DNA from 3 places in the Planococcus massiliensis genome. Region 3 is predicted to be linked to each of the others. Evidence: riboswitches for the same ligand, from Rfam matches in the RefSeq annotation. Region 3 holds a riboswitch; each other region holds the start of a gene.
What was found. A riboswitch is a leader RNA that binds a small molecule or an ion and turns the genes downstream of it on or off. The one in region 3 is predicted to bind lysine.
Positions count from the first base shown of each region.

Region 1: linked by a shared signal. The riboswitch ahead of dapA (4-hydroxy-tetrahydrodipicolinate synthase) and the one ahead of BN1080_RS10225 (aspartate kinase) in region 3 are both predicted to bind lysine.
Region 2: linked by a shared signal. The riboswitch ahead of BN1080_RS11315 (Na+/H+ antiporter NhaC family protein) and the one ahead of BN1080_RS10225 (aspartate kinase) in region 3 are both predicted to bind lysine.

Region 1 is NZ_CCXS01000001.1:451,807-455,087, forward strand. It holds gene BN1080_RS02290 (STAS domain-containing protein) at 1-564, shown strand, start outside; gene dapA (4-hydroxy-tetrahydrodipicolinate synthase) at 621-1,511, opposite strand; lysine riboswitch at 1,638-1,816, opposite strand; gene BN1080_RS02300 (SAM-dependent methyltransferase) at 1,921-2,529, shown strand; gene ypfJ (KPN_02809 family neutral zinc metallopeptidase) at 2,589-3,281, shown strand, end outside.
Region 2 is NZ_CCXS01000001.1:2,270,768-2,274,048, reverse strand. It holds gene BN1080_RS11325 (sulfite exporter TauE/SafE family protein) at 1-24, shown strand, start outside; gene BN1080_RS11320 (bifunctional metallophosphatase/5'-nucleotidase) at 38-1,381, shown strand; lysine riboswitch at 1,455-1,636, shown strand; gene BN1080_RS11315 (Na+/H+ antiporter NhaC family protein) at 1,742-3,281, shown strand, end outside.
Region 3 is NZ_CCXS01000001.1:2,067,578-2,070,858, forward strand. It holds gene BN1080_RS10220 (YslB family protein) at 1-283, shown strand, start outside; gene BN1080_RS10225 (aspartate kinase) at 354-1,568, opposite strand; lysine riboswitch at 1,713-1,886, opposite strand; gene uvrC (excinuclease ABC subunit UvrC) at 1,927-3,281, opposite strand, start outside.

The sequences.
Region 1 (3,281 bases), 1.6 Mb from region 3:
GCGGCCTTGGCAGAGACGTCTCTTTACCGAAAACATATCGGCAAACTCATTAAAACGGAAGCGATGCGAAATCAAATCAAGCTTGAACGCCTGTTTGAAATTATGGAGTATTTCCATACTCTGTTAGACCATGCCGCTTATTCTTACAGTTTCGCCTATATCCATTCTTATCAAAAGAGCCTGAAAGATGCGCACGATGAATTTATGAAATTATCTGCACCGGTTGTTCCTGTAAATGACCAAATTGCGATTTTGCCGCTGATTGGCGAAATTGATATCGACCGGGCCCAGTACATTTTGGAAAAGACGTTAATGGAAGCGAGCCGGTTAAAAATTTCCACCTTGATCCTGGATTTATCAGGCGTTGTAAAAGTCGATGCGGTAGTAGCGGAACAAATCATCCGGGTGACGCAGTCGCTGAAGCTGATCGGAGTGCACAGCATGCTGACCGGCATCCGGCCGGAAATTGCCCAGACCATCATCAGCTTGGGAATCGACATTAGCGAGCTGTCGCTTGGAGGCAGTTTAAAACAGACGTTTAAAAAACTTACAGACAATCAATAAAAAAACTGCTGAAGCGATAGTTGCTTCAGCAGTTTTGCTTTGAAAGGGCCAGGTTTTTATAGTTTAGAAAGGTTGGCCGGGCTTTCTGCCAGCACTTGTTGGAGTGCGGATAGTTCCTGCTCATTTAACGGGACCATCGGCAAACGCACGCTGCCGACTTCAACGCCGCTTAAGTTCAACGCGGTTTTAACGGGCACTGGATTTGGCGCCGCAAACAACGCATGCATGACCGGCAATAATTTCCGGTGCAGCGCTGCTGCTTCCTGGACATTGCCGCCTTTGAAAAGCGTAATCATTTCCTGCATATCATTTCCGATAACGTGGGCTGCCACTGAGACGATTCCTTGGCCGCCGATCGAAAGCATCGGCACGGTCAGGCCATCATCACCGCTGTAGACGGCAAAATCCGCTGGAGTGTTTTCAATGATGGCTGCTGCGGCGTCCAGATTGCCGCTCGCTTCTTTAATTGCGACAATATTGTCGATAGCCGACAAGCGAATAGTGGTTTCCGGCAACAAATTTACAACGCTGCGCCCAGGAATGTTATAAAGCATCACCGGGAGGCGGGTTGAAGCCGCAATCGCATGGAAATGCTGGAACATGCCTTCCTGGGAAGGCTTATTGTAATATGGAGTCACCAGCATCACGCCGTCCACGCCCATTTCTTCTGCGGCCCGCGTCAATGCAATGGAAGCCCGTGTGTCATTGGAGCCGGTTCCTGCAATTACTGGAATTCGGCCGTTCACGGTTTTAACGACAAATTCGAATAAGGCAATTTTTTCATCTGTCGATAGTGTAGGGGACTCACCGGTCGTTCCGGCCACCACCAATGCATCGGTGCCGTTCGCAATTAAATGCTCCACCAATTTTTGTGTTGCCCCGAAATCTATATCGCTTTGTGCGTCAAATGGCGTCACCATGGCTGTTACTACTTGTCCGAAATTCATCATACCACCCTTTTCTCATTTTTTAGTTTGCTTTCAGCGGTTAACGGGTTGGTCCTTAACAAACAAAAAGCAGCAACGAGGGTCTCGTTGCTGCCATAGAAACAATGTCATGCTTTTTGTTTCTTTGTGTCAGATAGCCCTCCATATAGTTTCCTATATGACAGTCCAGCATTTTTTCAATGCAGAACCAGCGATGGCGGTTATGAGCCTTTCATCGCTTCGGCAAATTCCCCTTTCAGCATACGTCAACGGATCCCATACTCCTCGGTAAGCGTACTGATGGTCTTTGCTCCTCTATCCTCACCCGGAATAATCGGGCAAGAAAATATTGAATTAGCTAGACCATATCAAAAAAAATAGGAATTTGCAAGCCATGTGGAATGCTTTTTGAAAAAAGGAGGAGATCAGTATGGAAGAAGAAAAGCGCCGGGACAAAGAATTGCATATACAGACCTCGGAAATCCAGCATGATTTTCCCGAATCGGTTCACCATCATCGATATGAACCGACGCCTTACGCGCTTCTTGATCAATTATTTGCCCGGTACAGCTTAGCTGATTCGGATCGCATCGTCGATTTTGGAAGCGGAAAAGGGCGTTTGAATTTTTACCTTCACCACCGCTTCGGGGCAAAAACTGTTGGCGTCGAAATGAATCCCCATTTTCATGGACAGGCGCTGGAAAATTTGATGGCCTATGAAAAGAAATGGAAAACAGCAGGTAAAATCCAGTTTATCCAGTGTCTGGCACAAGATTACCGCATTCAGCCGGCGGACAATAAATTCTATTTTTTTAATCCTTTTTCAGTCCAGATTTTCATCAGCGTTTTGAACAATATTCTGGAATCCTATGAACAAAAAACAAGGGAGATCGACTTGATCCTCTTTTTTCCTTCGGATGACTTTATTGATTACTTGGTGCATTGGACGCCATTTGAACTGGCTGAAGAGATGGAATTGCCTGCTTCCGGAAAGGATTTTCGGGAACGCTTCTTGGTATACCGGCTTTCTGAGTATTGATTTGAAAACTTGTAAATGTGGGTATAACGGAAGAAAGAGGCTGTTTAAGGAGTGGTTTGATGAAGTGGCGAGGTAGAAGAGCGAGTGGAAACGTAGAGGATCGGAGAGGCTCGGGAGGCGGCGGAAAATTAGTTGCCGGAGGCGGAATCGGCGGTTTGCTGATTGTGCTGCTTGTGGCGTTTCTTGGCGGTGATCCGGGAGCGGTATTGGACGGCCTTGGTTCTGGCGGAACCCAGACGAATGAACCTTATGTGGAGACGGAGCAGGAAGCGGAGCTGTCCGATTTTGTGGCGGTTGTCCTGGCGGATACGGAAACGGTATGGACGCAGGTTTTTGAAGAGGAAGGCATGGAATACGTGGAGCCGACCTTAGTGCTTTTCGATGGCAGCGTAAATTCAGCTTGCGGAACAGCGGGAGCAGCAGTCGGTCCGTTCTATTGTCCGGGAGACCAGAAATTGTACATTGACCTCAGTTTTTATGAAGAGCTGCAGAATCAGTTCCAAGCACCCGGTGATTTCGCAATGGCTTACGTGATTGCCCACGAAGTCGGCCATCATGTGCAGAACCTGCTCGGCGTAATGAAGGAAGTGCAGCCGCTCAGAAATCAACTGAGTGAAGAGGAATATAATAAGCTGCAAGTGAAGTTGGAACTTCAAGCCGATTATTACGCAGGAGTCTGGGCCCATCATGCGCAAGGCATGGACCTGCTGGAAGAAGGGGATTTGGATGAAGCGTTGACGGCTGCCAGTGCG
Region 2 (3,281 bases), 200 kb from region 3:
TACGAAGGAATATTTAGTTCTTAAAGAGGTGTAAGTCATGGGTGAAACCCTTCACATTTATCATACAAACGATGTGCACAGCCATTTTGCAAATTGGCCGCGCATCCGGTCATTACTGAAAGAGCGAAAGCGCTGGCACGAAGAAGCGGGAGATTTTTGCCTAGTCCTGGATATTGGCGACCACGTGGACCGCTCGCACCCTTTCACCGAAGGAACTTCCGGTAAAGGGAATATCGAATTGCTGAACGGCGCAGGCTACGACGCTGTGACCATCGGCAATAATGAAGGCATCACCTTGGCGAAAGAAGAGCTCAATTCGCTTTATCTGCAAGCGGATTTTGAAGTCATTGTGGCGAATTTATTTGATTTGGATGGCAGCCGCCCAGAATGGGCAAAAGCTTTTCATGTAATGGAAACAAAGAGCGGGATAAGGCTGGCTTTGGTCGGGGCTACAGCCGAATTCACGCCGTTCTATCGGCGTTTGGGATGGACAGTGACCGATGCGAAGGATTCAATTGTTCAAGCCGTTGAAACGGTTAAAGATCAAGCGGATTTCATCATCTGCCTGTCTCATCTCGGCATAAAAGAAGATGAACAGCTAGTGGAGTTATGTCCGGAAATCGATGTTTTGCTTGGCGCACACACCCACCACATTTTCCATGAAGGGAAAGTAATAGGGGATACATTGCTTGGAGCGGCAGGCAAATTTGGCATGTACATCGGCCATATCGCGGTCGATTTAGAAACCGGCGCCAAAGAAGCGGATTTAATCGAAACAGCTTTGCTTCAAAGTGTAGAAGAAGATTTTGATGATTTGCTCATTGCACAAGGCAAAGAACAATTGAATGATCCAATTTTCTACAATGAACAGGTACTGGATGCAGACTGGTTTAGGGACTCGAAACTTGCTGAGATGTTTGGGGAAGCGATGATTGAATTTTCAGGTGCGGATTGCGCCATCTTCAATGCAGGCCTCTTTATGGAAAATATGCCGCTCGGGACAGCGACGCGCTACGATTTTCATAAGATGCTGCCGCATCCGATCAATCCTTGTTTAATCGAATTGACAGGCGCCGAGCTGAAAGAAATTTATCTGCAATCGTTGAATGCCGATTGGCCGAAAATTGAATTGAAAGGGATGGGTTTCCGGGGAGCGGTTTTCGGCAAAATGATCCGCATCAATCTGTCCATGGAGAATCGGCAATTATTCATCGGGGAAATTCCAGCGAATCCAGACCAAACCTATAAACTGATCACTTTGGATATGTTCACGTTCGGCTATTTTTTCCCGTCCTTGAAACGCGCTCCGAAAAAATACTTTATGCCTGAATTCCTGCGGGATGTATTTAGCCAATATTTCAGAAGCAAAACGTTAAAATGAAAGAATATTCGAACTTGAAACACAGTTGATTTTGTCTTAATTATGGGCTATGCTAACTAAGAAATAAATTATATCGATGGGTAGAGGCTGCGGAATTTATCAGTACGGTGCGCGAGTTTGACAACGTTGAACGCATCTGAAAGGAAATTTTGCCGAAGTTCTTTTTTCACAGTCAATGGAAAAAGTGCTGGGGTCATTCTGAAGAAGAATGGCACTGTCATTTGCGTTTTGCGCAAATGAAGAGCTACAGGGATGTTTGATGTTTGATCACACAGACGAATTGTAGAAGGCTGATTGTACCCTTGGGGAGACAATCAGCCTTTTTTCTCTTCCATCCTACTAAAAAAGGAGGATTTTTTCATGGAGAATACGATTTTCTCAATTTTGCCGCCAATTATCGCCATTGCGATGGTATTATTGACGCGGCGCGTACTGTTGTCCCTTGGAGCAGGGATTATCGCGGCAGCATTTATTTACACTTCATTTGCGCCGGTAGCGGCATTAAAAGAGCTCTACATGTCTTTTGCGATTATTTTTTGGGACGGGGGCTTCAATGCTTATAATGTATTCATTATTCTTTTCTTGCTACTTTTAGGAGTCATCACCGCTTTTGTCAGCTTGTCTGGCGGAAGCCACGCTTTTGCGGAGTGGGCATCTACTCGGATTAAATCGAGAAGAGGCGCTAAGGTGGTAACAGTAATTTTAGGGATTGTCATTTTCATTGACGATTATTTCAATGCCCTGGCAGTAGGGCAAGTTGCCCGTCCGATTACGGACCGTTATAAAGTATCACGCGCGAAACTCGCTTATTTTATCGATTCGACAGCTGCGCCTGTCTGTGTGGTGTCGCCTGTATCGAGCTGGGGCGCTGCCATTATCGGTATTGTAGCTACCATATTAGCGGGCCAAACTTATGTTGAGTCCTCCGCTCTGGAAGCTTTTATATGGATGGCGCCAATGAACTTCTACGTGGTCGCTTCCCTAGCCATTGTCTTTTTTGTAGCCATCCGCGATGTGGATTTTGGTGAAATGAAAAAGCATGAGAAGCTGGCAATTACGAAAGGCCAATTGTTCGATCCGGCTAAAACAATTCCGGGCGAAATGAAAGAGGAATTTCCAAGCCATTCCCATGGCCGGGTTCTTGATTTATTGTTGCCGATCTTGGTATTGGTTGCCGGAACAGTCGGGGCTATGATTTGGACGGGTTACCAAAACTCAGATCAGGTTTTTGATATCTGGCTGATTTTCGAAAACACGGACGTTCCGGCCTCATTATTAGTGGGCGGAGGCCTCGGGGCTTTAACTTCCATTCTTCTCTATCTATTGCAGATGCGAAAAAATGAAACAGCGACAGCCGGTTGGGTAGGAAAAGGAATTTTCGCTGGAATCAAATCGATGATTGGAGCGGTTCTGATCCTTGTATTCGCATGGTCATTGACGTATTTGATTGGCAACCTGGAAACGGGACAGTATTTGGCGGATGTAGTGACGGAAGCAAATATGCCGACTTCCATCTTGCCGGTCTTGCTTTTCTTGCTGGCAGGTGTCATGGCTTTTTCTACCGGTACTTCTTGGGGATCATTCGGTATTTTGCTGCCGATCGCAGGGCAAATCATGTCTCAAGCTGAACCGGAATTATTATTGCCGACGTTGTCAGCAGTTTTAGCTGGCGCTGTATTCGGCGACCACTGTTCGCCGATTTCTGATACGACGATTTTGTCTTCTACAGGAGCTGGGAGCAACCATATGGACCATGTCGTTACTCAGTTGCCATACGCGATTACAGCTGCAGTAATTGCGGCAGTAGGGTATATTGTCATAGGTTTTACCAATTCCCTTTTGCTGGCTTTAGGAGTGGTAATTGTTATTTTAGCGATATTATTCGTTGTTTGGTCAAAAC
Region 3 (3,281 bases):
GCTTGCCCGCAAATTCCCTCTTTTCGCGATGGAAGAAGCACCTGATTTTTTTAGCCAAGCAAATTTTGGCCAATTGTCCTTGGAAAAGGCCGGCAAGGATGAAACCACCTATACACTCCACCCCAACAAAATCGAAAATCGCTGCTTTAAACTGGAAGCCGGCTTTCTGGCTGAACAAAAACAAAAAGTGGGCGGTTTCTTGACAGAAGCCTACGAAGAAGTTTTCCCGAAAAAGAATTTCGTGCGGATCACCTTAAAAACGGATCTGCGTGAAAAAGCATAGCCTCACTTTTGAGCCATCACTGTTCTTTTCCATGAAAAAACCCCGAATCTGTTTATCGGGGTTTTCTTTTTTATTCATCTAAACCAAAGGCTCTGTGCAAGGCATTCGCTGATTTTTGCATTTCATCGAGCGGCACAACGACCGATACTTTAATCTCTGAGGTGCTGACCATTTTCACCGGAATTTCTTCCATGCGGAGAATATCGAACATTTGCGCGGCGACTCCCGGATTTGAAACCATGCCGGATCCGACAATGGAGACTTTCGAGAGGCCTACTTCAAATTCGCAGGAGACAAAGCCGATTTCCTCTTTGTATTGTTCGAGCACCCGGCGCGCTTCTTCCAGGCTTTCTTCTTTGATGGAAAACGAAACGGACGGCGGGAATGCATCCGTAATGCTCTGGACGATGATGTCCACATCGATATGGTGTTCGGCAAGCTTGGTAAAGATATTTGCCAATGAACCATTAAACGGTTTTTTATATGTGACAGTGACGCGCGCAATGCCTTTTTCAAAAGCGACGCCTCGGACGATAAGATTTTTTTCCACAGTGACCACCTCTTGTATAATTGTGCCGGGTTCATCGGAATAACTAGCTCTGACCGACAAGGAAACCTGGTTGTTTTTCGCAAATTCGACAGCTCTTGGATGCAGGACGCCAGCCCCCAGATTGGCGAGTTCCAGCATTTCGTCATAGGAAATTTGCTCGAGCTTCCGGGCACCGCCGACAAAGCGCGGATCCGATGTATAGACGCCGTCCACATCGGTATAAATATCACAGCGGTCTGCTTTTAAGGCAGCGGCAAGCGCCACTGCTGTCGTATCGGACCCTCCGCGACCAAGCGTCGTAATATTGCCGATTCTGTCAACGCCTTGGAATCCTGCCACTACGCAGAAGCAGCCATTGTCTAATACTTTTTCCAGCCGATCGGTATGGATCTGTTCAATGCGTGCATTGCGCGGCACCGATTCGGTTTCGATGCCCGCTTGCCAACCGGTAAACGACAAAGCTTCATGGCCAAGCGCTTTAAATGCCATGGCGAGCAGTGAAATGGTCACCTGTTCCCCTGTAGCTAGCAGCATGTCCATCTCCCGCTTCGGCGGTTCTGCTGATATCTCGCTTGCCAACCCCAACAATGTATCGGTCGTTTTCCCCATCGCAGATACGACGATTACGACTCTACTGCCTTTCTCTTTTTCAGCAATGGCTCTTTTCGCGACACCGATAATTTTTTCCGGAGTTGCGACTGATGTTCCTCCAAATTTCATGACAACTGTTTTCATTCCATTCACTCCCACATTTTTTCGATGTGGCCCTCAACATGAAAAGCAAAGACTGGATATAGCTTTGCCTGCCAAATAAAAAAGGCAGCTCGCCGATTGACCGGCAAACTACCTCTTTAGCATGTACGAATACGAAAAACGTCCATGTGAGATAGCCCTCCAGAGATAAACTCTGACAGCCCAGCACTTATTAAATGCAGGACCAGCATGCGAGTTGCAAACTTCAGCACACTTCGGCGGGCGTCCCTTTCTCCATTCTTCATCGATTCTGCAAATCTCCGAATGGCTACTCTTGACGGCCGCACCTCTATCATCACTTTTCCAAGTGATTCAATTATTCTTCTACGATAACATGTTACTACTCGGTTGACAATGTCTCATTTTGAAAATGCTGATAAATCGTTTGAGACAAGCCTTCCGGCATCCCCGCCTCTTTTAACTCGTCAATTGACGCTTCTTTGATGCGTTTGACGGAGCCGAAATGCTTCAGCAATTGCTGTTTGCGCTTAGGCCCGACGCCTTGCAGCCCATCAAGCGCCGACTGGATCGAGTTTTTGCCGCGCAGCTGCCGGTGGAAAGTGATGACGAAACGGTGAACTTCGTCTTGAATCCGCTGTAGCAGATAAAACGCTTCGCTCGTCCGCTTCAAAGGCACCACTTCTACGGGATTGCCATACAACAGCTGGGAAGTCTGGTGCTTTGCATCTTTTGCGAGGCCCGCAATTGGAATAGACAAGCCCAGTTCGTCTTCGATAATTTCCCGGGCCGATTCCATCTGCCCTTTCCCACCGTCAATGACGATCAGGTCAGGAAGCGGCAAGTTGTCGCGCAAAACACGTGTATAGCGCCGGCGAATGACTTCGCGCATGGCGGCGTAATCATCCGGTTTAGACGCGCTGCGCGTTTTATATTTCCGGTAATCTTTTTTGGAAGGCTTGCCGTCTACAAAAGCGACCATTGCAGAAACGGCATCGGCCCCTTGAATGTGGGAGTTGTCAAATGCCTCGATGCGAAGCGGCGTTTCGATATTCATCGCTTCGCCAAGCTCCGCACAAGCTCCGACTGTGCGCTCTTCCTGGCGTTCAAGCAACTGGAACTTTTCTTTGATGGCAATTTCAGCGTTTTTCTTTGCCAGCGCCACCAAGTCTTTTTTCTTTCCGCGCTGCGGAATAAGAACGCGCATATCCAGCCATTCGCGAACCAAATCCGCATCTTCGCCTTCCGGCAATAAGATTTCATTCGGCTTTACATGGTTTGATTGTTCATAAAATTGTCCGAGGAATGTCATAAACTCTTCCTGCGGGTCCCGGTAAAGCGGGAATAACGAAACGTCCCGCTCAATCAGCTTGCCTTGCCGGACAAAAAACACCTGTACACACATCCAGCCTTTATCAATGGCATAGCCAAAGACATCCCGGTTCGTAAAGTCATTCATCGTCATTTTCTGTTTTTCCATAACCGTTTCGATATGGGAAATCTGGTCACGGTATTCCTTCGCCCGCTCAAATTCCAAGTTTTCTGCAGCTTCCGACATTTTTTCAACGAGGTCCTGTTTCACTTCACGGAAACCGCCGTTTAAAAACCGGGAAATATCATCAATCATTTCTCGGTAAGTATCTTTTTCAACAGGTTTCACACAAGGCGCCAAGCATTGCCCCATGTGATAGTAGAGGCAGGCGCGGTCCGGCATCGTATGGCATTTACGAAGCGGAT